DNA from 2 places in the Marinococcus sp. PL1-022 genome. Region 1 is predicted to be linked to the other one. Evidence: predicted binding sites of a transcription regulator. Region 1 holds the regulator's gene; the other holds the start of a gene.
What was found. Region 1 encodes NrdR, which represses ribonucleotide reductase genes. Its sites were predicted from a motif close to AACACNATATATNGTGTT; they were not measured.

Region 1 (15,842 bases):
CGAAGGTTACGCTTTTGCTTTTGGGATTTATGCGAAAACATATGGCTCGTGAATGCGCGTGCGCGTTTTACACGGCCGCTTCCTGTTTTGCGAAAACGTTTTGCTGCTCCGCGGTGAGATTTCATTTTTGGCATAAGTGACATCCTCCTTTTTTAATATAACGGAAAAAACCGCTGTCTATTCTTCTTTGCTGGATTCTTCTTTTTGTTCCCGTTCCTGCTCCGCTTTTGGAGCGAGCATGAGGAACATGCTGCGGCCATCCATTTTCGGCTTCGTTTCGATCGTACTCACGTCTTCACATTCTTTGGCAAACCGGTCAAGTACTTCCTTACCGATATCAGAGTGTGTGATCATACGACCACGGAAGCGGATAGCTGCTTTCACTTTATCGCCTTTGGACAAAAACTTGCGTGCGTTACGCAGCTTTGTATTAAAGTCGTGTTCTTCAATGCTCGGGCTCAAACGAACTTCTTTCACGTTGATCGTTTTTTGCTTTTTCCGGGCTTCTTTATCTTTTTTCTGTTGTTCAAAACGATATTTACCGTAATCCATAATACGGCAGACAGGCGGTTTCGCGTTTGGAGCAACAAGAACAAGGTCAAGGTTTTCTTTCCCGGCCAGCTCTAAAGCTTCGTTTCTTGATTTTACTCCAAGCTGCTCTCCGTTAGCGTCGATGAGTCGAACTTCACGGGCACGGATGCCCTCGTTTACCTTTTGGTCCTTACGAATAATAAGCCACCTCCAGAAATTTAGTGCGCGGGGCTTCCACGCAAATACATACCATTGGCACAACGAAAAAACGTGCAGACACCCTCTGAAACAGAGAAGCGCCCACACGTATATAGAATATATGATCTACACATTCAATATATTGATAATAACCAGCCAACGTTTGTCGGTCAGGTGAGAAGCGGGCGCTTCTTCTTTAGGGATTAATTATTTTCACACTAGGATATCTTAGCACGTGCCTATTAGGACGTCAACCACTTTAACGATATTCATTAATAGCCGCTGTTACATTTTCCACAAAATCATTCAGCGGCTGTGATTGTGAATCCTGCTGACCGTATCTGCGTACATTTACGGCATTTGCTTCCTGCTCTTTGTCGCCAAGCACAAGCATATAAGGGATTTTCTGCGTCTGGGCTTCCCGGATTTTGTAGCCGAGCTTTTCATCCCTCGTATCCACTTCCACCCGGACATCTGATGCCTGCAGCGCCATTTCCACTTCTTTCGCGTAGTCGAGATGAACGTCAGGCGAAACCGGTATAATTTTCACCTGAACAGGAGAAAGCCACGTCGGCAGAGCGCCTTTGTATTCTTCAAGCAGAAAGGCGATAAAGCGCTCCATCGTGGACACAATACCCCGATGGACTACTACCGGACGATGCTCGCCTCCGTCACTTCCAACATACGTGAGATCAAAACGTTCAGGAAGGTGGGTGTCGATCTGGACGGTGGAGAGCGTCTCTTCCTTGCCCATCGCTGTTTTTACCTGGACATCGAGCTTCGGGCCGTAAAATGCTGCTTCCCCTTCTGCTTCCACATATTCAGCGTCAATCGCATCCATCGCTTCCTTCAGAATACGCTCGGAATTTTCCCACATCTGGTCGTCATCCACGTATTTTTCTTTATCCTCCGGATCCCGGTACGAAAGCCGGAAGGTGTAATCCTTAATGCCAAAATCATGGTAGACTTCACGGACAAGCCGCACTGCACGGATGAATTCATCCTTCAGCTGATCCGGGCGGGCAAAAATGTGACCATCGTTTAATGTCATCGCCCGCACGCGCTGCAGGCCGGCAAGCGACCCGGATTTTTCATAACGGTGCATCGTTCCGAGTTCTGCGATGCGGACCGGTAGATCGCGATAGCTGTGCTTTTTATTTTTATAGACCATCATATGGTGCGGACAGTTCATCGGCCTAAGCACGAGGGTTTCATTGTCCATTTCAATCGGTGGAAACATATCATCCTGATAGTGGTCCCAGTGGCCCGACGTTTTATACAGCTCGGAGGAACCAAGCACTGGCGTATACACGTGATCATAGCCGAGGCGTACTTCTTTATCTACAATGTAGCGCTCAATAATCCGACGGATTGTGGCACCGTTTGGAAGCCAGAGCGGAAGCCCCTGTCCGACTGTCTGACTTGTCGTAAATATGTCGAGCTCTCTGCCGATTTTACGGTGATCGCGTTCTTTGGCTTCTTCGAGCATTTTCAAATGATCATCAAGCTGGGACTGCTTTTCAAAGGCGGTGCCGTAAATACGCTGCAGCATTTTGTTATTGCTGTCTCCGCGCCAGTAAGCCCCGGAGATGTTCATCAGCTTAAACTTTTTCAGTTTGGATGTCTGCGGTACATGAACGCCGCGGCATAAATCGACAAATTCTCCCTGCCGGTAAAGCGCGATCTGTTCTCCTTCAGGGATATCTTCAATTAATTCCAGCTTCAGCTCGTCGCCAAGCTCTTTAAAAAAGCGGACTGCTTCTTCCCTGGACACTTCCTCGCGAATAATTTCCAGATTCTCATCAATGATTTTATTCATCTCTTTTTCGATTTTAGGAAGGTCTTCCGGCGTCAGTTGGTGCGACGTATCAATGTCATAATAAAACCCGTTTTCAATCACCGGGCCGACACCAAGCTGCACGTCATCAAACAGGCGCTTCACCGCCTGGGCCATTGCGTGCGCGGTGCTGTGCCGGAGCACTTCAAGGCCTTCCGGAGACTGGTACGTAATGATTTCAATCTGGCCATTCTCCCTTAGCGGAGTGCGGAGATCCACCATTCTTCCGTTGATTTTTCCTGCCAGTGCGCTCTTTTTCAGGCCTGAGCTGATACCTCCGGCTACTTCTTCTGTCGTTGTGCCGATGTCATATGATTTTTCGTTCCCATCTGGAAATATGAGCGTGATTGTTTGTTCTGCCATTGTGGTTTTGTCCTCCTTTTATAACTGTAATAAACCAAAAAACACATAAAAAAGCCCGCCCCTCGAAAGGGGCGGGCTCAGCCGCGGTTCCACCCTAGTTTCCGTCCCAAGCGCAGAGACGACTCTATCCGGGTAACGGCCGGGGGCCCGCCGGCAGATACTGCTGTTCCCTGCCGGAGCTCCGAGGGGGTAAAAATAAAACGGTTCGTAGAGAACTTCCAGCCCTGGTTCTCTTCTCTGGGACGCCTGTTTTATTTTCATGTCCTCATCCTTGCATTTTCCTTTTCGCTATTTCAGCATAGCGAAAAGCTTCTTATCATGCAACCTGTAGTTAGTTTTGCATTACAAAGTCTTTTTCGCTGTTTTCTTCTCCTTCAAACACACGGAGTGTATGGTACTTCGTATTCCGCTGCGCCGGCGTGTAGCCTGCTTCCCGTATCAAACGAAGAATCCGGTTGATGTTCACTTTGTGTGTGGTACCCGCTGAAGAAACAACATTCTCTTCCATCATGGTGCTGCCAAAGTCATTACAGCCGTAGGAAAGAGAGCGTTTGCCTGTCTCTGGTCCTGCTGTTACCCAGGAGGACTGGAAGTTCGGGATGTTGTCCAGGAATAAGCGTGAAATGGCTACATTCCGGAGGTAGCCTTCCGGTGTAATACGCTCGCCTTTCATGCTTGTGTAATCCTGCTGGAAGGTCCAGGATATGAAGGCCAAAAAGCAGTTGGATTCGTCCTGGGCCTCACGAATGCGCCACAGGTGTTCTGCCCGCTCTTCGTTTGATTCGCCAAAGCCGATAACCATCGTTGCCGTGCCGTGCATACCAACCTCTTTAGCCATTTTCATGCAGTCGATCCACTGATCGGCCGTGCATTTCAAGCGGCTGATCCGTTTTCTCGTCTTCTCTGTGAGAATCTCGGCACCTCCGCCTGGAAGCGAATCCAGACCAGCTTCGTGAAGAGCCGTTAATACCTCTTTTAATGACAGACCGGAAACCTCCATCATTTTGTACACTTCTGCCGGCGTAAACGAGTGCATCGTCACGTCTGGGAAATGGCTTTTAATTTTTTTAAGCAGGTTTGTATAGTATTCAAATGGGAGATTCGGGTTGGTCCCACCCTGCATTAGAATCTCGTCTCCTCCAACATCCTGAAGCTCTTTAATTTTCTGCAGAATCTGGTCGTCCGAAAGAAGGTAGCCCTCTTCCGATCCCGGCCGGCGGTAAAATGCACAGAAACGGCAGAAAGTATCGCAGACGTTTGTGTAATTGACATTACGTCCTATGTTAAAGGTGGCAACAGGCTCCGGGTGCCAGCGTTTTTTTATTTCATCCGCGGCAGCTCCCATTTTCTCTATTTCATCACTTTCATATAAGCGCACAGCGTCGTCCATTGTCAGTCGTTCTCCGTTTAATGCCCGTTCCAGTATTCCATCAATGCTCATTGTATACCCTCCAGAAAATTCCTTTATGGCGCTCGCATGAAAATATCGCGAATCCAACCCATTTTCTGCATGCTGGGCGCTATTATCATGGTAGCATATTTATTTGTATTATACACTTAGAATGGCCTCTGTATTTCCAATTATCCCCGACGGTTCTGTCCGTCCATAAATACTTCCTCTGTGAACGGGCGGATGCGCTCCATGATACGCTTTGCTTTCAAACGCTCGTTACCGCCTTTCTGGGAATAGGTCAAATGCTCTTCAAGTTCACTGTAATCATAGTTGGACGTATAGACAGTAGGAAGCTTTTCCATCATCCGGTACTGCAGAATAACGCCCAAAATATCGTCCCTTGTCCAGGCGCTCATTGATTCGGCTCCAAGGTCATCGAGTATGAGTACCGGTACACCTTTAACACTGTCGACCTTTTCCCGCACCGTATTATCCGATAACGATTCTTTGATTTCCCGGAAAAAGTCCGGCACATGTACAATCATCGAGCCGATGTTTCGCTCCGCCAGTTCATTCATAATAGCTCCCGCAATATACGTTTTACCAACTCCGAACTTTCCGTACAGGTAAAGTCCTTGTCCGTCCTCCCCGGGCACGGTGGCCGATGCAAAGTGAAGTGCCGCAGTTCCGGCCTTCGCTCTTGATTCATGGTCCATATCCACCTGATCAAAGGAGGCGTGCAGTATCTCCTTTGGAATATAATAGCTTTTAATAAGTGCCTGTCTTTTTTTCTTTTCATCATCGTGTACCTTTAATGAACAACGGTGATAGGCAACCGTCACTTTTCCTTTGTCTTCCATCAATTCGGGCTGGTACCCCTGCATCAGGTTTGGGCAGTTTTCAAGTCCCGGACAGGCATCGCAGTTGCTGCGCTCCCGCTTATATTCAAATAAAGCTGCTTTGTTTTTTTCGTATTCTTCTGCCGGTATATGCGGATGGCGGCGCTTGAAATCGATAACTCCCGGATAGGCAAATACTTCTTTTTCCAGCCTTGCCATCCGCTCCTTCCAATCCTTATCCATCCATCTGTTCAACGAGGATCCGATCGAATCCATCCAGCGGCCCCCTTTCTTTTAACGGTTTGCTCTTTCCCGTCGTTCCTTCAGCATTTCTTCAAAGCGCTCTCTTTCCTTCGACAGCTGCTCATCCTGGGTGGTTTTTTCAGCTTCAGCCGGTGAATTCTTCACCTGCTCTTCCTTTTCCATCCATTTAGGCAGCCTGTCGTTTCGGACATAGCCCTGCTGCCGTTTATTTGCATAATTGTTTTTAGGCGCCGTGCGTTCCTGGGCCTGCTTGTGTTCTTCCTTCGCAAGCTTCATGGCATCCTCTACGGTATGTACTTTTTTCCTTGTCCACTGACCGGCGATTTTATATACAAGCGCCTTGCTTAATTTCATATTATTTTTCTGCATCACATAATCCGTCAGCACGTTCACCACGCCCGGTGATAAACGGTAGCTGAATAAAAGCTCCTCCACGAGATGAATATCGGACTCCGGCACAGTCGCTCCTCCAGCAACCGAACGAAGAAACGTCACCGGGGAGGTCTGTTCATAAAACTGCTTCATCTGCTCCTGTTCGGACACAGGGCGGTCCTTTGCCGGCGCTGGTTCCTCCCGTTCTGTACGGTTTCCGAGTGCAGGCGGAGCTGCTCCGTGCTCCATGCGGTAATGGTTTTTTGCTTTTTTACGCAGATCTTCTATATTCACTTCGTCGTCCGCTGATAAGGACTCCTGAATTACTTTTCCCATATCAATTGGCGAAAGCTGATACACAAAAGCAAGCCGGCGGACGGTCTGCTGCAGCGATGGCGTTAACAGCCGGGCAGCGTCGAGAAAGGATGGGAGCGAAGCTTTCAGCAGCTCCATATCGAACCCGTCCTCTTCAAGCTGCAGACGCGATGGTTCACTGCCGCCGATAAACTCTGTGTCTTCATCTGCCGGAGGCGGTTCGGAGGCCATCTCCGACGCATGCAGAGAAGCAAATACTTCATTGAACGAAGCCGTAATTTCTTCAGCTGCTTCGGGCACAGCTGAAATGCCAAAGCGCTGGCGAAGCTGAATATATTTACTCTTTCCAAGCCGGTTATATAAAAATACGCTTAAAACATCATCCTGAAAAAAAGCCCGCGGCGACATGGGCGGCTGGATATCGTATACAAATGTTTTATCCTGGGACTGGGTTTCTAATTCGTAAACCCTTAGAAGCCCGATGCCCTCAAGCAGGCGGCGGGCAGCGTAAATTTCATTTAAAGGCATCTGCAAAAAAGCCATCAGCTCATGATGGGTGGCTTCGGAGCTTTCATAGCAGTCCTTTTCCAATTTATTCTGCAGAGTCTGGTAGAGAGCGATCGCTTTGCTTCCGACTAACGGCTGGTAGAGCATAGACATCGTTTTATCCGTGCTCTCGCTGAATTCTTTACTTGTGCGAACGTAGTACCCGTCCACCGGTTTGACTTCCATCCAATGCAGACTCAAAGCGCCGCCCTCCTTTTTATGATTTTGATGAATCCTCTTTGTTTTCTTTATCAATCAGCTCTTTTAATTCGTTGATGAATACATTTATATCACGAAACTGCCGGTAAACAGAAGCAAAACGGACGTAGGCGATTTCATCAATATCCGCGAGCTCTTCCATGACAAGCTCTCCGGCTTCTTCACTTTTCACTTCTGTCCGTCCCTCTTCCCGAAGTTTATTTTCCACCCTCGAGACAATGCCCTCGAGCGTTTCCATTGGAATCGGCCGCTTTTCACAGGCCCTGATCAAGCCTCTCAGCATTTTTTCCCGGCTGAATTCCTCCCGGTTCCCATTTTTTTTCACTACGACAAGCGGGAGTTCTTCCACAATTTCAAAAGTGGTAAAGCGGTGGTGGCACGTATCACACTGACGCCGGCGCCGGATGGAACGGCCTTCATTGCTCGGCCTCGAGTCCAATACACGTGTGCCATTGGAGTAGCATACAGGGCATTTCATTATTATCATCTCCAATTTGATGGGCGGTCTCTATTTTTATTGGTTCTATCATATCACATTCGTTCCTTGCGGGAGGATGACAATTTGTGTATTTCTTTGAATCTATTCCGCTGCCGGAAATAAAAAACCGTTCAAGCACAGGCAGCTGCTTGAACGGTGTTCGTATGCGCATTATAGGGCGTTTGCTTCCGGACGCTCTACACGGATAGGGCCTGTTCCGCGGGGAATTTCTATCGTTTCTTCCGCTTCGGCACCGAGTGAACCGGCAATATATTTAGCCGCCGTGTTCGGGTCAATATGGTCCCCGCACGTATAAACATCGATGCTGGCATAGCCGTGTTCCGGAAAACTGTGAATCGTTAAATGAGATTCTGAAATAATGACGACTCCGCTTACACCCTGCGGAGCAAATTTATGAAAAATCACTTCTCTTATCTCAGCGCCTGCTTTTAAAGCGGCGTTTACAAAGATACGTTCGATTGCATTTACATTGTTTAAAGTTTCTTCGTCACAACCCCAAAGCTCGGAAATGACATGGCGTCCCATTGTTTCCATGGTACGTTTCCCCCTTTGTTTCTTTTTATTACATCATTAGGTCGCTGTGTTTTTATCGGCCCGTCACGTTTTAAAGGCTACTCTGGGGGAAAGTTAGTCCAATTTGGCACTAACCCTTGCAGTAACCGTTGGTATACCTGTATACGCCTGGAAACTGTGCATTTCTGCCGTTAAATTCAAAGACGCAAAGGCACGAAATTCAGTATACGATGTTTATTTGCAATTTGCAACCAGTTTTCTCACGCAGCGTCTTAAACCCTGAATTTACGGATTTCTTACCTGTATAAGCTCTATACCTTCTATATTTGATGTTCATACCGGGGATAAATAAAAAGCGCCCCGCTCAAGGGACGCTTTCCCACATTAACGATTTTTAAAACGAAGCAACGGAGGAGTACCCGACAGCTGGCTCACTGACCATTTTTACCAGATCCACCACCCGGCAGGAGTAGCCCCACTCGTTATCGTACCAGGCAAGCACCTTAACCTGGCGGTCGTTGATCACCATGGTCGAGAGCGCATCGATAATCGAGGAATGTTCATTTCCGTTAAAATCCGTTGAAACGAGCGGATCCTCGCAGTAGGAAATGATCCCTTTGAGCTCCTGCTCTGACGCCGCCTTTAATGTTTGGTTGATTTCTTCTTCCGTTACCGGGCGCTTCATATCAATTACCATATCCACAAGCGATACGTTTGGTGTCGGCACCCGGAGCGCCATGCCGTTCATTTTCCCTTCCATGGATGGGATCACCTCGGAGAGCGCCTTAGCTGCTCCGGTGGACGTCGGGATGATCGACTGTCCGCAGGCTCTTGCCCGTCGCAGGTCTTTATGGGGATTATCCATGTTATTTTGGTCATTAGTGTATGCGTGCACGGTCGTTATTAAACCGCTTTCAATACCGATTTTATCCTCGAGCACCTTGACGACCGGCGCAAGGCAGTTTGTTGTGCAGGAAGCATTCGAGATTATGTGGTGGTTTTCCGGATCGTAGTCTTCTTCGTTTACGCCCATCACGATGGTGGTATCGACTTCTTTTCCCGGAGCAGTCAATACTACCTTTTTCGCCCCGGCTTCTATATGCATTTCAGCATCCGGCCCGCGGTTGAATTTGCCCGTCGCTTCAACCACAATATCTACGCCAAGCTCTTCCCACGGGAGTTCAAGTGGATTTCGGTTTTGGAGCAGCCGGATCCGTCTGCCGTCCACCACCATTTCGTCTCCTTCAGATTTTACCTCAAGCGGAAACGGACCATGTACACTATCATATTTCACCAGATGAGCCAGTGTTTCAGGAGGATACATGGCATTGATGGCTTTCACTTCAACTTCTGGGTCCATCATTGCCTTTCGAAAAACCATACGCCCAATTCGTCCGAAACCGTTGATCGCTATGCTTGTTTTCATTTAATATCCTCCTCTGGAAATATGTTATACTTTTATAAGTAAAATCTAAAAATAGTATAACACATTGACAGCGTATTCTTGCAAGTAATTTTAAAAAAATAACCACTTTCTTTTACCAAAAGTGGTTATTCACAAGTTTCTATTTTATTTTCCACTGGTGAAGCAGCTCGTCCACCTGGATTTTTGTTTCCTTTTCTGTGCCCGAATTATCTATTACTGCATCCGCCAGGTCCTTTTTTTCTTCCAGGGGCATCTGCGACCTGATTCTCGCAGCCGCATCCTCTTCTCCCCGACCGTCACGCTCCACGAGCCGCTGCTTTTGGGTCGCTTCATTTACATAAACAACGATAACGCGGTCAACTAGAAAGTTTAAATTATTTTCAAGCAAAAGGGGAATATCAAGAACAACATGCTCATTTCCTTCACGTACAAGATCGTCCCGTTTGGTCATCATACGCTGCCTGACAGCCGGATGAATAATCTGGTTAAGCACCTGACGTTTTTCAGCATCATTAAAAATGACGGAGCCTAACTTCTTTCTGTCGAGTGCGCCATCAAACTGAAGGATTTCCGGACCGAAATGCTCAATGATCTGCTCCAGGGCAGGCTCTCCCGGCTCCACCACCTCCCGTGAAATTACATCCGCATCAATCACGGGCAGTCCCTGCTCCCGCAGGGTATCTGCGACCAGTGACTTGCCGCTTGCTATTCCGCCTGTAAGACCGATAACCATTTTGTCCCCTCCTTCGTCTGGCAGACTGGACAGTAGTGCGTACCACGGCCCGCCACTACAGCCCTCTCTATTTCATGGCTGCATACCTTGCACGGCTCTCCTTTTCTTCCATATACAAACAGGTTTAATTGGAAAGCACCAGTCTGCCCGTCTCCATTCACATAGGAACGCACCGTGCTTCCTCCCTGTTTTACTGCTTCTTCAATCACTTCTGTTATCTGCTTTTGAAGGATTTCCACCACAGGCTTTCCGAGTCCTGCGGCTGGAGCGTCCGGCAAAACACCCGCCCGAAACAGCGCTTCATCCACATAAATGTTTCCGAGCCCTGCAATAATTGACTGGTCGAGCAGCACCGCTTTAATACTGCGTGACGTTTTTTGAAACCGGGCGTGCAGATAATCAGCGGTAAACGAAGCGTCACGATAAGGCTCCGCCCCAAGCTGGTTCAGCGGCTTTTCGTTCCATTCCTCGCCGCGGCTGAACACGTGCATCGTACCGAATTTCCGCACGTCACGATAGCGAAGCTCCGTACCGTCGGTGAAATGAAAGCGCACATGCGTGTGTTTATCCGGTTCCCCGCCATCACTCCATTCGTAACGCCCTTCCATACGCAAGTGAGAAACAACAGCCAGGTCTTCAAGATAAATCACTAAAAATTTCCCTTTACGGTGCACACGCTCGATCGTTTTTCCTCCCAGCATCATGGAAAAGGCTTCATGGTCATCGGGACGCTTAATAATGTTAGGCCAGTATACTTTCACGTTCTCCACCGTTTTTCCAACGGCCGACTGTTCTAAATTCCGTCGGACCGTTTCAACTTCCGGTAATTCAGGCATCGTTCTCTCTCCTTATTTCGCATCATACCATGTCGGGCCCTGGGACACATCTGCTTTTAAAGGCACCGACAGTTCGATTGTCTTCTCCATCAGCTCCGGAACAAGCTCCTGCATGGTTTCAACTTCGTTTTCCGGCACTTCGAAAATTAATTCGTCGTGTACCTGCAGGAGCAGCCGGCTGCTCAGACTTTTTTCTTCAAGGGCTTTGCTTACATCCACCATCGCTTTTTTAATAATATCAGCTGCAGTACCCTGAATAGGGGTGTTCATGGCGGTTCTTTCTGCAAAGCTGCGCTGGTTAAAGTTGCGGCTGTTCATGTCAGGCAGATACCTGCGGCGGTGCAGAAGTGTGGTCACAAATCCGTCGCGCCTGGCTTCATCTTTAATTTCATTCATATAATTCTGCACATTGGGGTAGCTTTTTAAATAGCTTTCAATAAATTCTTTCGCTTCGTTCCGCGTGATGCCAAGACTCTGTGAAAGCCCGTAGTCCGAGATTCCGTAAACAATCCCGAAGTTTACGGCTTTAGCACTTCTGCGCATGTTGGACGTCACTTCGTCGTGCCCGACGCCAAACACGTCCATCGCAGTTTTTGTATGAATGTCCATGTTGTTCTGGAAAGCTTCCTTGAGCCCCTCATCGTCTGCGATATGAGCGAGTACCCGAAGTTCAATCTGCGAATAGTCTGCCGATAAAATGGACCACCCGGATTCAGAAGGAATGAACGCTTTCCGAATGCGCCGGCCTTCCTCAAGTCGGATTGGAATGTTCTGCAGATTCGGCTCCGTCGAACTCAGTCGCCCCGTCTGCGTAATCGCCTGGTTAAACATCGTATGAATTTTACCTGTAGTGGGATGGATAACTTTTAATAGGCCTTCAATATACGTGGAGCGCAGCTTTGAAATCTGGCGGTACAACAGCAGACTCGGAATAATTTCATGCTGGTCCCTGAGCTTTTCGAGCACATCCGCTGACGTGGAATAGCCGGTCTTCGTTTTCTTAACGGCAGGCAGGCCGAGCTCCTCAAATAGAATCGGCCCAAGCTGCTTCGGCGAATTAATATTAAACTCACGCCCGGCCTGTTTGTATATTTCTTTTTCAAGCTCTGTGAGACGGCCGTCTAGTTCATCACCGATCGTCTCAAGCTGCGAACGATCCACGCAAATACCCTGGGTTTCCATTTGTCCCAGGACTAGCGACAGCGGCATTTCCAGCTCTTTAAACAGTTCGAGCTGCTCGTTCTGCTTTAAGTCCTCTTCAATTTTTCCCTGCAGCCGGTAGACGGCTTCACCCTTGCGGATCAGATGCTCTGCCAGTGCATCTTCCTCCGGCTTCGTGCGTTTGGCGCCTTTGCCGTAAACAGCTTCGTCAGTATCCACAACCTGCAGATTCCGCCGTTTCGCTATATCAGAAACGTGATGCGAGGATACGGACGGATCGATTAAATAGGAAGCGATCAGCGTATCGTGGGTGATGCCCCGTAGTTCTAGACCTTTCCAGCCGAGAGCAACGACAGCACGCTTTGTATCAAACGTATATTTTTCTTTGGATTCATCCTTAGCCCAGGCCTGAAACGCTTCACTCTGCAGTGCATCTTCTGTGGAGATAAAATAACGGCCGGTTTCGTTAATAACCGCTATGCCCCAGATACTTCCGTGGTGATAATTTTCCTCCGGCACTTCCACCACCAGGGCAGACGGAGAAACGAGCATATTCTCCTGCACATCTTTCACATGCTTGTATGCCAGTTCATCGAAGGTCTGCTGCGCTTCATCTACGTCATCAAACTTGTTCAACAGCGTTTGAAACTCCAGCTCCCGGAAAAGATCTGTTACCTCTTTTACGTCATACTCCTCATGCTTTAACTGCCGAAGCTCCAAATCAAGCGGCGTGTCGCGGTAAATGATAGCGAGTTCTTTACTCATTCTCGCCTGTTCCTTGTTTTCTTCGAGCCGTTCCTTCATTTTTTTTCCGGAAATTTTATCAATGGACTCCAGTACTTTATCAACAGATCCATACTCCTGCAGCAGCTTCAATGCAGTCTTTTCCCCGATCCCGGGCACGCCTGGAATATTATCCGAGCTGTCTCCCATAAGCCCCTTCATATCGGTTATCTGAATAGGAGTAAGACCATATCGTTCCTGAATGGCATCCGGGTCGTACAGCTCGGTATTCGTTATTCCTTTTTTAATAAAGGAAACATGCACATGAGGACTGACCAGCTGCAGCAGGTCCCGGTCACCGGTATAGATGCGTACATCCCAGTTTTCATCCTCGGCCTGCTTTGAGAGCGTACCGATAATATCATCAGCTTCATAATTTTCTTTTTCGATGTAAGGAACTTTAAAAACGTCCAGCACTTCACGAATGACCGGCAGCTGTTCGGATAACTCAGAGGGAGTTTTTTCCCGTCCGGATTTATATTCGCTGTAAGTATCGTGGCGAAAGGTTGTTTTTCCGGCATCAAAGGCCACGAGCACGTGGCTTGGCTCCTCGTCCTCCAGAATTTTTAAAAGCATGGTTGTAAAACCGTAAATGGCGTTGGTGTAAACGCCTTTATCGTTATTTAAAAGAGGCAGGGCAAAAAACGCCCGGTAAGCAATACTGTTTCCATCCAATAACACTAGTTTACTCAAATCATTGTCCTCCTTATTACAAAAAGCCGAACCGGCTTCTTATGTACATCATCTGGCGGGCCTTCACGTTCATCGTTATATTTTATCATACACCGGGGACAGCGTCAGAATGTCTACCTGAAAAAAAGCATAAAAAAAGAACGAAAGCCAAGGGGTGCTTTCGTTCCAAAAGGGATGCAGCCCGCTGTAAAAACAAACAGCGGATGAAAACCCGTTCGAACACTATGTTATAGCATAAATGTAAACAAGTCGTTTACCGGAGATTAAGAATTTGTAAATTCTTCCTCTTCATGCTCCGTTTCCCCAGGAAAACGCAGTGTGAATACCGTTCCTTCACCTCTCGTGCTGTTCACTTCGATACGGCCGCCAAGGGCATCTGTCAGATGCTTAACAATAGCCAGTCCGAGCCCCGTTCCGCCCGAGCCACGGCTTCTCGCTTTATCAACGCGATAGAACCGCTCAAAAATACGCGGCAGCTGCTCAGGGCTGATGCCGATGCCGTTGTCTTCCACTTCAAGCACTACTTCTTCTGCTTCCTTAAACAGCCGGACCTGCACTTCCCCGCCTTCTTTTGTGTAAATAATGGCGTTATTGACCAGGTTGATAATAATCTGTTTTAACCGGGCTTCGTCCCCGTCCATATAAATCTCTGTGTCTACACGCGAAGTAAGCAGCAAATGCTTATCAATCGCTTTAGTCTCAAGCAGGCGAACAGCTTCTGCTGTCGTTCTGCTCACATCAAACCGTGCCCGGTTCAATTCAAAATAGTCCTGTTCAATTCTTGAAAGCTCCAGCAGATCACTGATTAAATCCTGCAGCCGGTCGCTTTCTTTCCAAATAATGTCCAGAAACTGCCTGCTCAGCGCTTCATCATGCATCGCCCCGTCCAGGAGCGTTTCAGTAAAGCCTTTTAATGAAGTAACCGGCGTTTTTAATTCGTGCGACACATTCGCAACAAAATCTTTCCGCACTTCCTCGAGCTTTTTCAGCTCCGTAATGTCATGCAGGACAAGCACAATACCGCGCAGCTCATCGTTTTCCCCGAGTACTGGAGCACCGTAAACGTGGAAAAAACGAACTTCAAGTTCGTGGAGCATCTGAACAGTGGCGCTTGACCGGCTCTCCGTTAAGAATATCTTCTGGATAAGCTTAATGATTTCTTTCTCATCCATCGCTTCATAGTACAGCAAATCGAGCCACTGACTTGTATCTTCTTTAAAAACGCGGGAGCAGTAGGCATTCATCAAAGTAATTTCGCCGCGGCTGTTTATAAACACCAGGCCGCTCTCCATCGTATTGATCAGCGTTTCAAGCCGCTCCTGCTGTTCCTGGTTTTCCTTTGTCACACTTTCAAGATTAAATGCAAGCACGTTAATCGAACGGGTCAGCTGACCGAGTTCGTCCTGCGAACTCCCATAAGCCCGGGCACTGAAATTTCCTTTAGCCAGTTCATTGGCTGTTTTTGTAGCCTGAGTGATCGGTTTGGTTAATTGATTTGTCACTTTTGTTGTAATGTATAAAATGATCAAAAGCGCGACAGCAAAGCTGCCAATTAATGTTCCCCAGATCAGCCAGTTGGTCGCATTGATTCGTTCCACTGGAATCGCAAGTCTCATATAATACGTGTTACTGTCATAGGAAAACGGTACTGCGTAATACAGAAGCTCCGCTTCCAGCGTATTACTGTAGCGGATGTTACTTCCTTCTCCGCTTTCACGGGCATCTTCTATTTCCGGACGTCCAAAATGGTTGTCCAGTTCCTCTGATTCAGCTTCCGTTTCTCCAATCACTTCGCCGGTTTCATTCAAAATCGTCACGCGGACATTCAGCTGGCTGCTGATGTTCTGTGCCAGCGCTTCCCAGCTTTCTTCATCTCGTTCTTCAGCAATCGAGGCAGAAAGGTTGGCTTCCCTTTCCAGACTGTTCTCGAGCTCGTCCAGGTAAAGAGAACGGACAATCTGCCCGATAACAAGCCCCACGACGGTCAAAACGATTAATATAATCGCCATTAGAGCTACTATCAGGCGGGTGCGGAACCGCTTCATGCAGGTGCGGGCTCCTCAAATTTATAGCCCAGCCCACGTACCGTTTTGATATATACCGGCTTTTTCGTATTCGGTTCAATTTTTTCACGCAGATGACTGATATGTACATCAACTATTCTCGTATCTCCAACAAATTCGTAATTCCATACTGCATTCAACAGCTGATCACGCGTAAGCACCCGCCCCTTGTGATTAATTAAGTACACGAGCAGTTCAAATTCCTTCGGGGTCAGCTCAAGCGCTTCTTCTTTCACGTATGCTTCATAATTTTCCGGA
Region 2 (15,842 bases), 250 kb from region 1:
ATGCAACGGAATGCACCGGGACGGTTTCCTGCTCCGATCAATCCGCGCAGTGGCTCGGGTTCATTACTATCCCTTTTCTTTCATTTACGGCATTTTTAATTATTTCCATCGCTCTTTTGGTTATCGCTGTAAGCAAAAAATAGTCACATGCCATCATCAGGCACGTGACTATTTTTTATTGTTCTTCGGACGAAGCCACTGCTTCTTCAATTTCTGTAATCATCTCATCCATCGACTGCAGACCACCGCCGGATAGGTACCAGTATTCCGGATCCAAATAATGAATATTATCATTCTGAGCTGCCTGTGTTTTGTTTACAATATCGTTGTCAAGCGTTTCAGCAGCTGTCTGCTCTTCTCCGCCCTGACTGACTACCGCACTGCGATCCACTACGAAGAGGTGCTCTGGATCTTCTTCGGCTAAGTATTCAAAGGAAGCACTCTGTCCGTGTGTGGATGCTTCGATATTTTCATCCGCTGCCGGTACACCGAACACATCATGAATAAGCCCGAAGCGGGAGCCTTCACCGTAAACACTCAAGGAACCGTCATTTACAAGCGTCACCAGAGACGGTCCTACATCTTCAGTCGTTTCCTTTAAATCGTCAATGCGGGTATGAAGCTCGTCTACCTTCTCCTGTACCTGCTCTTCTTTTTGGAAAATCTCCCCCACCATTTCCATATTGCTGTCAAACGACTCCATGTAATTTTCTGTATCCACTGCTGTATAAACAGTTGGGGCAATCTCACTCAATTCTTCGTAGGCCTCGCTCTGACGCCCTGAAATGATAATCACATCGGGCTCCATTGCATTAATTGCTTCAAAATCGGGTTCTTTTAAGCTTCCAATGTTTTCGTATTCATCGCTGCTGTAATCATCCAGGTACGAAGGAAGCGATTCCTGGGCTACACCATTTACACCTACATTAAGCTCATCCAGCGTTTCGAGCATTTCGTAATTAAATACGACAACATTTTCCGGATCTTCAGGCACCGTTGTTTCCCCCAGTTCATGCTCTACGGTCACTTCACCACTACTTTTCTCTCCCTTATCTTCACTGGTTTTTTCTTCGCTGGAGCTGCCGCTGTTTTCGCCCTCCGCAGTTGATGATTCTGAATTATCGGCTCCGCATGCAGCAATAAAAGCTGTTCCCAGTACTGCGGTTGACGCAAGCATCCATTTGTTCTTTTTCATTTTTCTATTCCCCCTGAATAAGTTGTTTTTTTATTCCCAGCCTGATGTGCTTTGCTTCCTCCTTTTGTTACTCTTTCGCCGTATCAACGGGCTGGCGGCTTTGTTTACGTAAAGTAAACACAGATTTTCTGGTCGTTAATACGACAGATCGGCATATCCATTTCGTAGATATCTGTGAGCACTTCTGATGCCATCATCTCTTCGGTTGTGCCCTGGGCCACGATGTGCCCATTTTTCAAAGCGACAATGTCATCGGAGTAACAGGAAGCGAAATTGATGTCATGAATAACCAGGAGAACAGTTTTGCCCATGTCTTTCACTAAACGCCGGAGCACTTTCATAATCTGCACGGAGTGCTTCATATCCAGATTGTTCAGCGGCTCATCGAGCAGAATATAATCGGTGTCCTGAGCAATCACCATTGCAATAAAGGCCCGCTGCCGCTGGCCGCCGCTCAGCTGGTGAATAAAAGAATCCTGCATGCTTTTAAGCTCCATATAATCAATAGCCTGATCCACATGCTCCCAGTCTTCCGCGCTCAGGCGTCCCTGAGAATAGGGAAACCGGCCAAAAGAGATTAATTCACGGACGGTCAGCCGGGCATTCATTTCGTTGGACTGTTTTAAGATCGCCAGTTTCTTCGCGAGCTCCCGGCTTTTTGTTTTCGTAATGTCTTTATCCCCGATTCTCACTTCGCCCGCGTCCTTGGCGATTAAACGACTGATCATAGCAAGCAACGTACTTTTACCAGCACCGTTTGGCCCGATGAATGAGGTAATCTGCCCCTGTTTAATTGTCACGGATACATCGTTTACGACCGGTGTTTCATCATACTTTTTTGTGACATTCATTACTTGGACCATGCTTTGTTCCCCCTTAATAACAGATAGATAAAGTAAATGCCTCCGATAAAGTTCACAATGACGCTGATTGCTGTGTTAAAACCAAGCACCCGCTCAACAAGCAGCTGGCCGCCGATTAAAAACGCTGCAGCTGCAAGTGCAGCGGCTGCAAGCAGCACGCTGTGCCGGTAATCCTTCATCATTTCATAAGCGACGTTAGCTACAAGCAGGCCTAAAAACGTAATCGGCCCGACAAGCGCGGTGGCAATGGAAATAAACAAAACCACAATGACAAGCAGCCGCTTCACCGCATACTTATATGGCACTCCCAGGTTCACCGCCTGGTCCTTTCCGAGGGAAAGAACGTTCAAATATTTCATAAAAGACAAGGAGTAAATAAACAGCAGCACAAACACCACTACAGAAATGCCGAGAATGCTTGAGTTCACATTATTAAAGCTTGCAAACATATTATCCTGAATCGTCAAAAACTCATCTGGTGATATGAGGACCTGTAAAAACGTAGAAATACTGCTAAACAACGTTCCACATACAATTCCGACGAGAAGCAGAAAGAAAATATCCTGCTGCTCCCCCTGAAACAAAAAGTAGTAAAGAATAACGGCAAACCCGAGCATCAGGGCAAGTGAGACAAAAAAGTTCAGTGGTCCGTTAATTACAATTGCGGACGTAGAACCGAAAAAGAATACAAGCGCTGTCTGCAGCAAAATATACAACGAATCAAGACCGATAATACTAGGTGTTAAAATCCGGTTATTCGTAATCGTTTGAAAAATGACAGTGGAAAAGGCAATCGCACCGCCGGTCATTACCATCGCAAGAAGCTTCTCTGCCCGGTGCTGCAAAACATAGTCCCAGTTGCCTCCTGCATCTGTAAACATAAAGATAACGGCGAGGATCAGCGAAAAAACAGCCAGTCCTATAATCTTCCAATTAAAACGCATATTTCTTCCTCCTCATCAGCATATAGAGGAATAAGAAACTGCCAAGCACGCCTACGGTTAAGCCTATAGGCACCTCATACGGAAAAACAATCAGGCGGCCAAAAATATCACAAACCAGCACAAACACAGCTCCAAGCAGCGCGGTATGAATCAGCGTTTTCTGGAGGTTGTCTCCCAGGTAGATTGCCACAATATTTGGTACTACCAGGCCTAAAAACGGGATGGTTCCCACTGTTAATATAACGACTGCGGTCACAGCGGCAACGATGGTGATGCCCAAATTGACGACTGTACGGTAATTCAACCCAAGATTCACCGCAAATTCTTGTCCCATGCCGGCGATCGTAAACCGGCCAGCAAATATGTAAGATATTAGAATCAGTGGCAGACTGACGTACAGAAGCTCATACTGGCCATTTACAATTAGTGAAAAATCCCCCTGCAGCCAGGCTGACATATTTTGCACGACATCATATCTCAAGGCAAAAAACGTCGTCACCGAGCCTACAATATTTCCAAACATCAGCCCCACCAATGGTATAAAGATGGGATCTTTAAATTTCACACGCTCCAAAATAGTCATAAAAACAAACGTACCGAGAAGTGCAAATAAAAAAGCTACACCGGTCCGGAGCAGCGGTGAAGCTCCTCCGAACCAGATCATGGCCACTAAAATACCAAACCGGGCCGAATCCATCGTGCCGGCTGTGGTAGGGGAAACAAACCGGTTCCGGCTCAGCTGCTGCATGATTAATCCGCAGATGGCCATCCCCATGCCGGCCATAATAATACTGAGGAGCCGTGGTATCCGGCTCGCTGTCAATGTGCGCCACTCGTCTTCATTTCCTGCCATCAGTCCCTGAAACGACACTGTCTGGACGCCAATAAACAGGGAGGTCGCCGAAAGAAGAACGAGAAGTACAAGTAAGTACCACCATTTCATCTGTAAACACTTCATTTCCGCGGATTAATACACTGGATCGCTTCTAATTGTTAATGATATTCATTATCAATTACACTTTTTATTTTATCATTACCTTTTTAAATGTCAATTCATCTTTTTCTTCTCTCCTAAATTTTTAATGAATGACAAAAAACCGGGCCGCCTTTTCAGGCAGACCGGCTTTTTACATGCTTTTAGGATGGAAGTGATACTTTATCCATGAAGGCCGAGAAAGCATAGGAATCTTCATTGTAGGTGTATAAAAACATAGATCCTGAAACGGCCGTCCGGTAGGAAATGTTTTCCCATCCCCCATTTTCAGTCACTTCCTGCTGAAATTGTTCTTCTGCCTCTGCAGCCGCTTCCTGGGAATCGAATTCATAAACCGCTACTTTCGTTTCCGTGCTGTCTTCCACCCACACCCTGCTTTCCTGGTTCATTGATACCGGGGCTGCAGGATTTTCGTCTGTCTTCTGCATGGAAAGCCCGTTGCTTTCAAGCTCCGTGATCCATTGTTCTGCTCCCTCTGCCTCGTTTCCACAGGCAGATGCAAACAGCAGCATGCCAGCTGCTGCCACTGCTGCCATCCTTTGGAATAGACGCATCACAGATCCTCCTCCCATCAAAAGCTTAATACAGTTGACGTTAAGTATGTATATGTTTATTCTAACAGGGTTTTCCAGTTGAAACATTATTCCCATTATTTTTTTGCACATTTTTATGCCTTTGTTACAATAGAGAGCAGCATGAAAGGAGCGAATGAATAATGACCGCGAATAATCGCATTGAATCCAAAGACTCTTTTGAGGAGACTATACAAACAGAAACACCGGTAGCAGTAGAATTTTCAGCTGGTTGGTGTCCGGACTGCCGGAGGCTCGATATGTTCATGGACGATGTACTGAACCGTTTTGACGGCGTCCCGTTTCATAAAATTGATACCGAACAGCTGCCAGACATTACAAGCGAACAGGAAGTAATGGGCATACCGAGTATTCTTGTATTCCAAAACGGGGAAAAAATCGGCCATCTGCACAGCGCAGACGCTAAAACCCCGGGTCAGGTTAGTGACTTTTTCTCCAAATATTACTAAAGCAAATAAACAAGAAGCTGTTTCCCTTTCCCGGAAACAGCTTCTCATTTATTTATCCAGGATATCTACAACAAATTGCGACCATGTCTCGAGCCGTTCATAGGTCTCCGGCTGGGAAAGCTCATCCACGCTCGTCCAGAAGCCGCGGATCTGCTCTGTTTCCTTCACCTTCACGTCCACGTGCTCCGGAAGAACAAACGTGTACAAAATGCCGAGATGTACTTCACCGACAGCGTTATTGTCATCATTAATCAATCCAAGTGCCTGCATTTCCGCTCCTTCCAGAGAAGAAATATGCAGCTCTTCTTCAAGTTCACGATCGGCATTTGTATGCAGCAGCTCCTGAAATGTCGAGACGCCTGCTTCAGCATTCATATGCCCTCCGAACCCGAGGGACAATTTGTTATGCAGCCTTCCTTCTCCTCCGCCGGCCAGCCGTTCATACGCAAATAACTCTTCCCCCCTGCGGATCACCACGTAGGGGATCGGCTGTTTCCAGGACGGATCTTCTTCGGCGTCCCCTCTTCTTTTTTCCGTATATGTATCTGCAATCGTTCCAAGTATTTCCTGAATCTGCCCCTGCTCATCCTGCACCCCGTGAAACGTGCGGGCTTCGCGTGCAAATACCTGCTCTCTTGGTGCCACTACAATCATTTCATCCATTTTTCCCATATTGTTCACCTCTTTGTGATGTTCATCTGTGTTTTATTATAGCGGAACTTTTTTTAATACACATTAAAAAAGCCAGGCAGATGCCCGGCTTTTTTGTTAATCAAAAATGAAATCTTCGTCCCGGACCGGCTCCACCGTTGCTTTTTTGTAGCCGTTTCCTTTCATCGAGAAGAAATCATGGGATTTTGTTTTCGTATCCATGCCGTTTAATACAATCGGGTTAATTTCTTCCTCTTCAAAATACGCATCCAGACCCAGGTTCATCAATGCTTTGTTCGCATTGTACCGAAGGAACTTTTTCACGTCGGAGGTCAGTCCTACCGGGTCATAAAGCTGCTCCGTATAAAGCAGTTCATTATCATACAGCTCCATGAGCAGGTCGTGAGCGAATTCCCGCAGCTCTTCCTGCTTTTCCGGTGTCTGGCGCTTGTAAATTTCCTGTGCCAGAAGACCAACGTACACGCCGTGAATCGCTTCGTCGCGGATAATCAGGTTAATGATCTCCCCGCTCTGCATGAGCTTGCCCTGGCCGTAGAAATAAAGCGGATAATAAAAGCCGCTGTAGAACAGAAAGCTTTCAAGGTAAACGGAAGCCACCATGGCTTTGTACAGAGAAATTTCGTCCCCGTCCTCGATTTTATTGTACTGCTCCACAATACGGGTAGCTTTTTTCTGCAGGTGCGGATTTTCCTTCACCCATTCAAACAGTTCATTAATTACTTCTGTAGAAGCAAGCGTCATGAAAATGTTCGAATAGGATTTCGCGTGCACCGCGTTTTCCATCATTGCCATAAAGTTTAATACTGCTTTGCGCTGGTGGCCTTCCACCTGCTCAGCAACCTTTGGCATACCGACATTTCCCTGCTCTGTATCAAGCAGGGTCAAACCGGCGAGCACCTTCATATACGTGTCTTTTTCTTCATCGGATAAATACTTCCAGGTGAGCAGATCCCCGTTGAGTGATATTTCCTCTGGAAGCCAGAATTGTTTTACGTTCTGGCTGTAAAACATCTGCGTAAAGTCGTCGTCTTGTTTTGACCAGTCGGCTGCGTCAAATATTTGATTCATGGGGTGGTGCTCCTTTCTTTACACGACGCAGGAAAGGCAGTCGTCCTGTCCTGTGTCTTTTGTCCGTGCGTAGTAAATCGTCTTGATGCCTTTATAGTGGGCGTAAAGATCAATACGGTTCAGATCTCTTGTAGTGATGGTGTCACGTACAAAGAGAGTAAAGCTGATGCCCTGATCGATGTGTTCCTGAATAGCTGCGATCATATCCACCACGTTGAACATATCCATGTCATACGCTGCTTTGTAGAAGAACCAGTTATCCGGAGCGAGACCCGGCATTGGGTAATACGTTTTCGAGTTGCCGTACGTCCGTTCTTCAATGCGCTCCATGATCGGCATAACAGAAGCTGTGGCCGACTGGACATAGGAAATGGAGCCGGTCGGTGCGATCGCCAGGCGGTAGCTGTGGAACAATCCGTGCGTCTGAACCTGCTCCATCAGCTCTTTCCAGTCTTCCGCGTCCGGCATGGCCATGCCTTCAAACAGGCCGGCAATTTTAGCCGAGGACGGAAGGTAGGAACGGTTCAGGTACTTATCAAAGTAGGAGCCGTCTGCATAGCTGGAGCCTTCGAAGCCGTAGAACGTTTCCCCTGTCTCTTTGGCAAGCTCCATCGAACGCTGGATGGAATAGAAGTTCACAGCCATAAAGAAGAAATCAGCGAATTCCCGTGCTTCCTCGCTTTCGTAGGCGATATGGTTCTGCGCCAGGAAGCCGTGCAGGTTCATCGCCCCGAGACCGATGGATTTCATCATCTGGTTGCCGCGGCGCACAGCCGGAGCATTCGTAATGTTGGTGTGCGTCGCTACGTGAGTCAGCGAATCGGTGGCGAGCTTCACTGTATCCTTGATTGTTTTGTGCTTCATGACATTGGCAATGTTTAGCGAGCCAAGGTTACAGGAAATATCGAGTCCAACTTCGTCTTCCTCGCCGTAATCTGTATAGCTTGATACCTCAGATGCCTGAAGAACTTCAGAGCAAAGGTTGGAAAATTTCACTTTGGACACGTTGTTCAACGCATGCGCGCGGTTCACGTTATCCTGGAACATCAGATACGGATATCCGGATTCCGAACGGAGAATCGCCAGCTTTTCAAGCATGCGGCGGGCGTTGACCTTGTCCTTTTTCACGCGCTCGTCCTCGACGAGCTTATCGTACATTTCGCTCATATCCATCTCGTCAAGATGTTCGCCGTACGCCCGGTAAACGGTATGCGGATAGAACAGGTACATGTCTTTATCCTGGCGGGCCAGTTCAACGAACTTGTCCGGAATCACGACCCCGATCGACAATGTTTTAACACGCACATCCTCATCAGCCGAAATTTTCTTGGAATCCAGGAAGTCGTGAATATCCCGGTGAAAAATGTTTAAATATGCCGCGCCGGAGCCCTGGCGCTGTCCCATCTGGTCTGCGTAACGAAAAGCATTGTCGAGCAGCTTCATTACGCCGACGACGCCTTTTGTTGCGTTTTCCACATCTTTAATGGCTTCGCCCTTCGCCCGGAGCTTCGATAGGTTCAGCGATACACCGCCGCCTACCTTGGACAGCTGCATGGAAATATCAACAGCCCGGGAGATGTCATTTAAAGAGTCGTTCACCTCAAGCAGGAAGCAGCTGACTAATTCTCCGCGCCGTTTTCTGCCGGCATTCAGGAACGTCGGGGTGCTTGGCTGGTAATCCTGGCTCATCATCATTTCTGCAAAGTGCTCAGCTTTCTCTGCATTTCCATTGCCGAAATAAAGGGCCACGACAGCCACCCGGTCTTCAAAGCGCTCAAGGATCATTTTCTGATCATTGGTTTTCAGCGCATAATCATTGTAAAATTTAAACGCGCTCATGAATGACGGAAAACGGAATTTCTTTTCATAGCAAAGATTGTAGACGCGCTCAATTTCTTCAAATGAATACGCCTCGAGGAATTCTTTTTCATAAAAGTCATTTTCAAGCAGATAGTCGAGCTTTTCTTTCAGATCGTGAAAGAAAACAGTGTGCTGGTTGACGTATTGAATGAAGTATTGATAAACGGCTTCTTTGTCTTTTTCAAATTGAAAGGACCCATCCTTTTGGAACATGATTTCATTGTTTAACTGGATCCAGTCGGTGGTTTGTGTTTGTTGCAACTTTCATCGCCTCCTCTGCGAAAATGGACACATCGTTTTTGGTTCCGCTCAGTTCAAATTTATGAAGTATAGGAACGTTGTAGTTAACTGCAATCTGGTTGGCGCTTTTGGCAAAATTGTCTCCCCATACTTTGTTTCCACTCGAAGCCACCGCAAGAAGCTGCTCTGCATGGTCTTCAAGAAACGCTTCTGTGGATTCCGGGATATTTCCAAATCCCTTCGTATAGGTGATAAGGATAAACGGTTCATCGATTTGCTCCGCTTCATTCAGACTGTACACCCGGTCAAACGGGATTTTTTCTGCAAAACGCTTCACGTTGCCCGTCATAGAATCAAAAATGATCGGTATCACCGAATCCCCTCCTTTATTTCTAAAATGTACGAACGTGTGTACATCATTCTTATACCACTACTATATATGGTGTAATCTTCTTTTTCAACATACATGATATAGATATTTTTCGTTTTATCCTCTTGACAATTAAAATCTCTGCCATACTTCCTTATACTCCGCGATTCTACCCTTATAATTGTGCACATTTTCTGACAGAAAAAATTTCAGTAAGTAAGACCTGCTTCTATATCTAGTCGTTTATAAAAACCATAGAAGGACTGCAATACTACATACAGATATAAAATTTCCCCGGCAATTGTTTGCGGCAGAATAATTTTCGGTAAATTCTTGATACTTTCAGCTTACAGCAAAAGCGGCAGCGCACAGAGTGCAAACAAAAGCAGCCCGCACCTGCGCGGACTGCCTTTCCATATTTCATCACCTTTTCAGGGGTGTTTTACCGTTCCTTCAATTGCACAAGCTCGTTAACGATCCAGTAGGGATCCGGACGGGCCGCTTCCCAGACAGAGGCTGCCACCGTGCCATCCTGATCAATGACATAGGTTATATCTGCAGGACAATACGAATAGTAGCCGGTCTTTCGCAGAGCTGCTTTAACCTCCGGAACGTCCTGAAGCAGATAATCCCGGCAGGAAATGCACGCATTATACCAGGAGGCTGCCACAGCATTTGTATCTGCAAGCATTTTTCCCGTAAAAGATATATGCTTCAGCTCCTCCTGCAGCGCGGATACCTGCTCACCAGCAGCGACTACGACCTGGGCACCCATCTGCCTCAGCAAGGGGGAAGCTTCCTGGTAGCTCCGCAGCCGTTCTGTTTCTGCATGTATCCACCCGCCAAAGCAGAACAGAAGCACTACAGGCCCCTGGAGGAGGAGCTGGTTTAACGTAACGTTTTCTCCGTTCATGCCGGGCAGCGAGAACCCCGGCGCGCGCGCTCCTATTCTAAGTCCTGGGCAGGCTCCCGGCCGCTTTTCCTGATGCCATTCATTCCATAGGATGTGTTTTGCCCGGTGCAGCTGCGAATTCAGCACCTTTTCCCTCAGTAGTGCCATTCCTGCAAGACTCCTTTCGGATCCCAATCGTCTGCTTTTCTTAGTTTTTAATCATCATCGTTGTCGTCTCTATCATCATCGTTGTCGTCATGTTCGTCTTCAATATCTTTGGAAGCGATCGTACCGTCTGCATCATTTATGAAGAAATCGCCTTCCTGTTCATTCGTTTCTATCGAGAGCTCATAACCACTTTTTTCACGGTCGAGCTCCCATTCGTTTAGTTCTCCGGACACTTCACCCATCCCCGAAGCCACAATATCCTCTAAACTAACACTGTCCCCGTCCTGAACCAGCGGCTCTTCATTTTCCTTGTCGCCTTCATTTTCTTTTTGAATCACGTCGCCGGAGAATGCAGCTACTTCAACATCATATTCCTGCTCTCCTTCAACCTCTATGTCATACTTCTGGTCTTCCATATCCAGCTGCAGCTCCACCGCTTTACCATTTGTTTCCTTTTCAGCAATCATTACAGCTTCATCAGCGGTGATTCTTTCCTTGTCGTTTCCGGCGCTGTTACTTTCCTTGCTTCCTGCGGCTGTTTCCTCAGAAGATGGAACGGAGGACGTTTCCGCCTCCACGCCTCCAGAAGCATAAATTCCTGCGCCAATTACGGCTCCAAGTGCTGTGACCCCCGCCAGACTGCCAGCAATCATTTTTCCCTTCATGGTCATTTCCCCCTTTATTTGTTGTTACACCCTTACTATAAAGCTCTGATATGAGAATCTCCCTATAGGAAAATGAGAAATTGATGAGAAATACATAAATAGCTTATAAAAAGCATATAAATAAAAAAAGCCACCCGGAATAATCCAGGCAGCCTCTGCCATTTTAATCATCCCAGGTGACTGATAATATTTCCCCGGTAATACCGTGTACCTGCACCGTAGCTTCTTCGTCCTCCTGCTCGATCTCCACGTAGTAAAACGGTTCTCCAGCGTCAGAGGTTTCAAAATCAACATCATCAACCTCGCCGTCTATCTCTTCCACGGCTACATCTGCAGCCTCCTGTTCACTTAACACTGTCTCAGGGGGGTCTTCGCGGTCTCCCTGTTCCTTTTCTTCTAAAACATCTCCTGACCTGGCATCAATGATCAGTTCTTCCAATGCTTCACCTTCTGGAAATTCCACTACATACACAGCCGTGCCTTTTCGTGTGTCCCGTCCGATTTCCTCAATAGCTAAATCAGTTTCCTCCTGTGTTCGGACCCGCACTTCTTCTTCTGTCAGTACTTCTGTATTATTTGTGCTGTTTTCGGCTACCCGGGTGACGCTTGTGACCGCACCGTCTTCAGCGTCCACCCCCAGCTGGTACGTCCCCCGGTCAAGCTCAGCCGTTACCTCATAGGCGCCGTCTTGTTTTTCAATATTGGTGATCTCCCCCTGATACTGCTCCTGCACAGCCTGTTCAATTTCCTCCGGCGACATTTCCGGGGTGAAATAAGACGAAAACCACCAGATTCCAAAAGCGGCCGCTCCGAGGCCGGCCAGCAGCACGAAAAAAACGATAGCTTTATTCACAGCTGCCCCCCCTCTCTGTTATCACCATTGTAACCGCTCATTCTGAGAAAACGATGAGAACAGAGAGTTTAACCGGCATTCTCTGGAAAAATGAGCCGCACTTCCGTACCCTGGCCATAAGTACTTTCTATCGTAATACCTGCTCCGAGCGCTTCCGTGATATCCTTGGCAAGCGATAAACCAAGCCCGTAGCCTCCGCTGGACCGTGTTCTTGACTCGTCGACCCGGTAAAAACGTTCAAAGACGCGTTCAGTGTCTTTCTCCGGAATCCCGATACCACGGTCAATTACAGCGATAACCGGGGCACCTTCCGTTTCGATTTTCACATCTATAACGTCACTGCTGTACTTTCTGGCGTTATCGAGCAGAATGTACAAGAGCTGCTTCACTTTATCAGCGTCAGTCTGAACGATTGCCGTCTTTCCGGAAAAATTAATTTCCCGGTGGTAGCTGCTGCGATAGTTTTGGACAGCGTCTGCTGTTACCGCTTTTAAATCCACCTCTGTCATGTGCATGTTTGCTTTTTCACTATGGCGGGCGAGCAGCAGAAGCTGTTGAGTTAATTCCCTCATCCGTATTGCTTCAGAATGAATCGCCTCTACCGATTCTTCGATAATCTCGGGCCTGGAAGCGCCTCTTCGCTGAAGAAGACTGGCGTATGATTCAATGACCGTCAACGGCGTTTTCAATTCATGCGACGCATTTGATACAAACTGTTCCTGCTTGTGGTAGTTATCTTCGAGCCGTTCAATCATTTCATTAAATGTATCCCCGAGCTGTTCAATTTCATCCTTTGACTTCGACGACGTAGGAATCCGTTTGAATCTGCCGCTTGTTTGAATATCCTGCATTGTTGCTGAAAGTGCTGCAATTGGCCGCAGAATCACTCTTCTTAATAGACGGGCCGAGAGAAATACCGGGATAACAGCTGCGATGGTGGCAATAATCAGGATGACGCGGAGCACTGCCAGCGTTTCTTCTGTCGGACGAAGACTGTCAGTAATCTGAATATTTGCCACCTGCCCGTTTGTCCATATCACCGGCACTGACACAAAGGCGTACCGTTCGCCGTGGTATTGGGCCACCTGAACGTACTCTTCCGAATAGTACTGCACGGACTCCTCCGTTAAGCTTCCTTCAGCCGGAGAGGTCACCGTTGCAGCCCGGGAATCGTCCTGCAGCACAATACTGACCATCCCCTCCGTCGGGGTATAGGCCCTCAGCAGCTGTTCAGCCGAAAAATTGTCTGCGGATTCATTGAACGTAGATGCTGTCTGTCTTGCTTCTTCTACCGTCTGTTCCACTTCACTTCCGATCATCATCCGGGAAAAGGAAAAATAAATGGCAAATACTAAAAGAACGACGATGATAAACACAAGCACCGATGTATATAAATGAATCTTGTTTCCAAGCTTCATGGCGAATCCTTCACAACATAGCCGACGCCGCGGACAGTCTGAATATGTGTGGTACCAAACGGTTTATCAATCTTGTTGCGCAAATAACGAATGTAGACATCAACCACGTTGGTTTCCCCGATGTAATCAAAGCCCCACACCTGCTCTAAAATCTGGTCCCGGGACAGAACCTGCTTTTTGTTTTTCAACAGATAGTAAAGCAGGTCAAACTCTCTGCGGGTCAACTCCACTGGTTTCCCCCCGGCGTATACTTCCCGGGCCGACTCATTCAGCCGTACCTCGCCTGCCGAGAGCCACTGCTCCTCTTCTGCTTCACCTTTTAAAGCCGATTCCGCCTGAAAGCGGAGCGACGAACGTACGCGGGCAAGCAGTTCTTCGATCTGGAATGGCTTTGTAATATAATCATTGGCCCCGAGATCGAGTCCGGAAACTTTATCCTCTACGGAATCTTTAGCAGTCACAAGCAGAACCGCCGTTTTTGTGTTCTGGCTCCGTATCCGCCGCAGCAGCTCAATCCCGCTGATCCCGGGAAGCATAATATCCAGAATAATTAAATCCCACGTCTCTGCCTGATACACAGCTAACCCTTCGAGACCGTCAGAGGCCTTCTGAACATAATAATTTTCATAGGTGAGCTCAAGCTCAAGCACCCGCGCAATTTTTTCTTCATCCTCAACAATCAGTATACGTGCTTGTTCCATTAGGCATCCCTCAGTAAGCTGCCGGATGGCAGTCTATTATGATGAAGAACGTTGGTTTGAAGCTTTGCCCCACAAAATGATTGTTCTCCATGTAAAATAAACAGCGGTTCCAATTAAACAAATAAGGAAAAACGAAGGGAAAAACCACCCGAGTCCTTCGCTTTCATTCAGGGCTGTGCGAACGGTCTGCCACTGCACATAAACAAATCCGAGCGACAGCTCCACGAGGAGTACGGAAATAAGGATCTGGCCTTCACGCTTAAACACTTCTATTTGATACTCATTCATTCGCACCGGCAGGCGGAACCACCCCGGATAGCGGAGAGAAAAATATGCCCCGATCCATATAGCGACAAGTGCCAGCGGCGGCACAAATAAATAATACTTTGCAGCATATTCGTTTGGGTCTCCGGTGGCGTCGAAAAACTGGGGCACAATGTAGGGAAGACGGGGCCAATAGAAAAGCACAATTGCAAGCATTCCTATTGAAGCCACGCCTCCTACAATTAATGCTGTTCTTGCAAACGTCGGCATAACGGTCTGCCTCCTACTATTCTTTTTTCCAGCTTCACCACTGCTGTTTTTTTAACGCTTTTGATATCATTATGAGCGTAACGACACAGGACATCGCAATAATGACCATGACCATACTCCACAGCCATTCTCCGGAAATGATGAAAAAAACACCAAGAATAAGACTGAGCACTACAATAAACCCTTCAAACCAATAAAAGAATTTTACGGCTGCATTTGTGTTCATGACTCTCCTCCTGATTTTTCTTTTGATTTCTTTTTATTGCCTGGCTTTTTTCTTCCCGTCTGGTAGACGCCAAGCAGAGCACTCAGCATGCCGATTGCTGCAACTATGACGTAAAATGTATCGCCGAGCCATAGAAAAAAACCGGCTGTCGCCGCAGCTAAAAACAAAAATATTAAATTAAACGTAAACAGCACCGGGGATCTCAAACTACCCCTCCCTTTCGACTTTATCTTCTATCAACGTATCATTTTCTTTTCCAGTTGCCCATCTTTTCATCAAAAAGAGGCCAAAATATTTTCTCCCTGGTCTTTTCTCTTTTCAGGAAGGTTTAAAACAAAAAAAGCACCCATCTGTATGGGCGCTGTAATGATATGAATGGTGCTAGTGACAGGATTTGAACCTGCGACCTGATGCTTACGAGGCAACTGCTCTACCAGCTGAGCTACACTAGCGAACGTTTACGACAAATAATAATATACAAAAAGAAAAAATATGTGTCAATCAAAAAAGCAGAAGGCAGCGGTGGCTGCCTTCTGGGATGTTTAAATAAACAGCAGCAGACTGAGCGCCATTACGGCCATTCCACTCACTACACCGTAAATGGATACATGGGTCTCGTCGTATTTTTTTGCCGCCGGAAGCAGTTCATCCAGCGAAATAAAGACCATAATACCAGCCACACCGGCGAAAATAATACCAAAGAGCGTATCCGTCAAAAACGGCATCAGTATAAGAAACGCTAAAATGGCACCTGCCGGCTCTGACAGCCCTGATAAAAATGAAAGCCGGAAGGCTTTACGTTTGCTTCCCGTCGCAAAATAAATCGGCACCGAAACAGCTACCCCTTCAGGAATGTTGTGTATCGCGATAGCAAGAGCAATGGCAAGTCCAAGGCCCGGGTCATTCAGGGCAGAGGTGAACGTAGCGATTCCCTCAGGGAAGTTATGTATAGCAATCGCAAGAGCTGTGAAGGTCCCCATTTTCATAAGACCCTGGCGTTCAAGCTCTTCCTTTGACATATGCATATCCTCCACCCGCTTCACTTCATGCGGATTTCCTTTTTTGGGAACAAGCCGGTCAATGGCGGCAATAAAAATCATCCCTCCAAAAAATCCCCCGACGGTCACCCACTGGCCG

Region 2: a site for NrdR is predicted at 9,308-9,325, ahead of nrdI (class Ib ribonucleoside-diphosphate reductase assembly flavoprotein NrdI). Genes of this name have one in related genera too.

What each region holds. Positions count from the first base shown of each region.
Region 1 covers NZ_JAWXCX010000001.1:681,351-697,192, reverse strand. The annotation lists gene rpmI (50S ribosomal protein L35) at 1-134, opposite strand, end outside; gene infC (translation initiation factor IF-3) at 178-792, opposite strand; ribosomal protein L20 leader region at 788-932, opposite strand; gene thrS (threonine--tRNA ligase) at 989-2,929, opposite strand; gene mqnC (cyclic dehypoxanthinyl futalosine synthase) at 3,261-4,370, opposite strand; gene dnaI (primosomal protein DnaI) at 4,511-5,437, opposite strand; gene SIC45_RS03505 (replication initiation and membrane attachment family protein) at 5,456-6,859, opposite strand; gene nrdR (transcriptional regulator NrdR) at 6,876-7,355, opposite strand; gene speD (adenosylmethionine decarboxylase) at 7,527-7,910, opposite strand; gene SIC45_RS03490 (glyceraldehyde-3-phosphate dehydrogenase) at 8,284-9,315, opposite strand; gene coaE (dephospho-CoA kinase) at 9,455-10,048, opposite strand; gene mutM (DNA-formamidopyrimidine glycosylase) at 10,021-10,884, opposite strand; gene polA (DNA polymerase I) at 10,897-13,521, opposite strand; gene pnpS (two-component system histidine kinase PnpS) at 13,785-15,566, opposite strand; gene SIC45_RS03465 (response regulator transcription factor) at 15,563-15,842, opposite strand, start outside.
Region 2 covers NZ_JAWXCX010000001.1:433,133-448,974, reverse strand. The annotation lists gene SIC45_RS02355 (disulfide oxidoreductase) at 1-143, shown strand, start outside; gene SIC45_RS02350 (siderophore ABC transporter substrate-binding protein) at 176-1,195, opposite strand; gene SIC45_RS02345 (ABC transporter ATP-binding protein) at 1,300-2,058, opposite strand; gene SIC45_RS02340 (iron chelate uptake ABC transporter family permease subunit) at 2,046-3,002, opposite strand; gene SIC45_RS02335 (ABC transporter permease) at 2,992-3,945, opposite strand; gene SIC45_RS02330 (hypothetical protein) at 4,140-4,550, opposite strand; gene SIC45_RS02325 (thioredoxin family protein) at 4,712-5,038, shown strand; gene SIC45_RS02320 (hypothetical protein) at 5,087-5,710, opposite strand; gene nrdF (class 1b ribonucleoside-diphosphate reductase subunit beta) at 5,807-6,778, opposite strand; gene nrdE (class 1b ribonucleoside-diphosphate reductase subunit alpha) at 6,797-8,851, opposite strand; gene nrdI (class Ib ribonucleoside-diphosphate reductase assembly flavoprotein NrdI) at 8,856-9,251, opposite strand; gene SIC45_RS02300 (redoxin domain-containing protein) at 9,691-10,308, opposite strand; gene SIC45_RS02295 (PepSY domain-containing protein) at 10,356-10,973, opposite strand; gene SIC45_RS02290 (PepSY domain-containing protein) at 11,137-11,826, opposite strand; gene SIC45_RS02285 (HAMP domain-containing sensor histidine kinase) at 11,895-13,244, opposite strand; gene SIC45_RS02280 (response regulator transcription factor) at 13,241-13,945, opposite strand; gene SIC45_RS02275 (DUF1648 domain-containing protein) at 13,982-14,479, opposite strand; gene SIC45_RS02270 (hypothetical protein) at 14,514-14,705, opposite strand; gene SIC45_RS02265 (hypothetical protein) at 14,702-14,911, opposite strand; tRNA gene SIC45_RS02260 (tRNA-Thr) at 15,082-15,157, opposite strand; gene zupT (zinc transporter ZupT) at 15,248-15,842, opposite strand, start outside.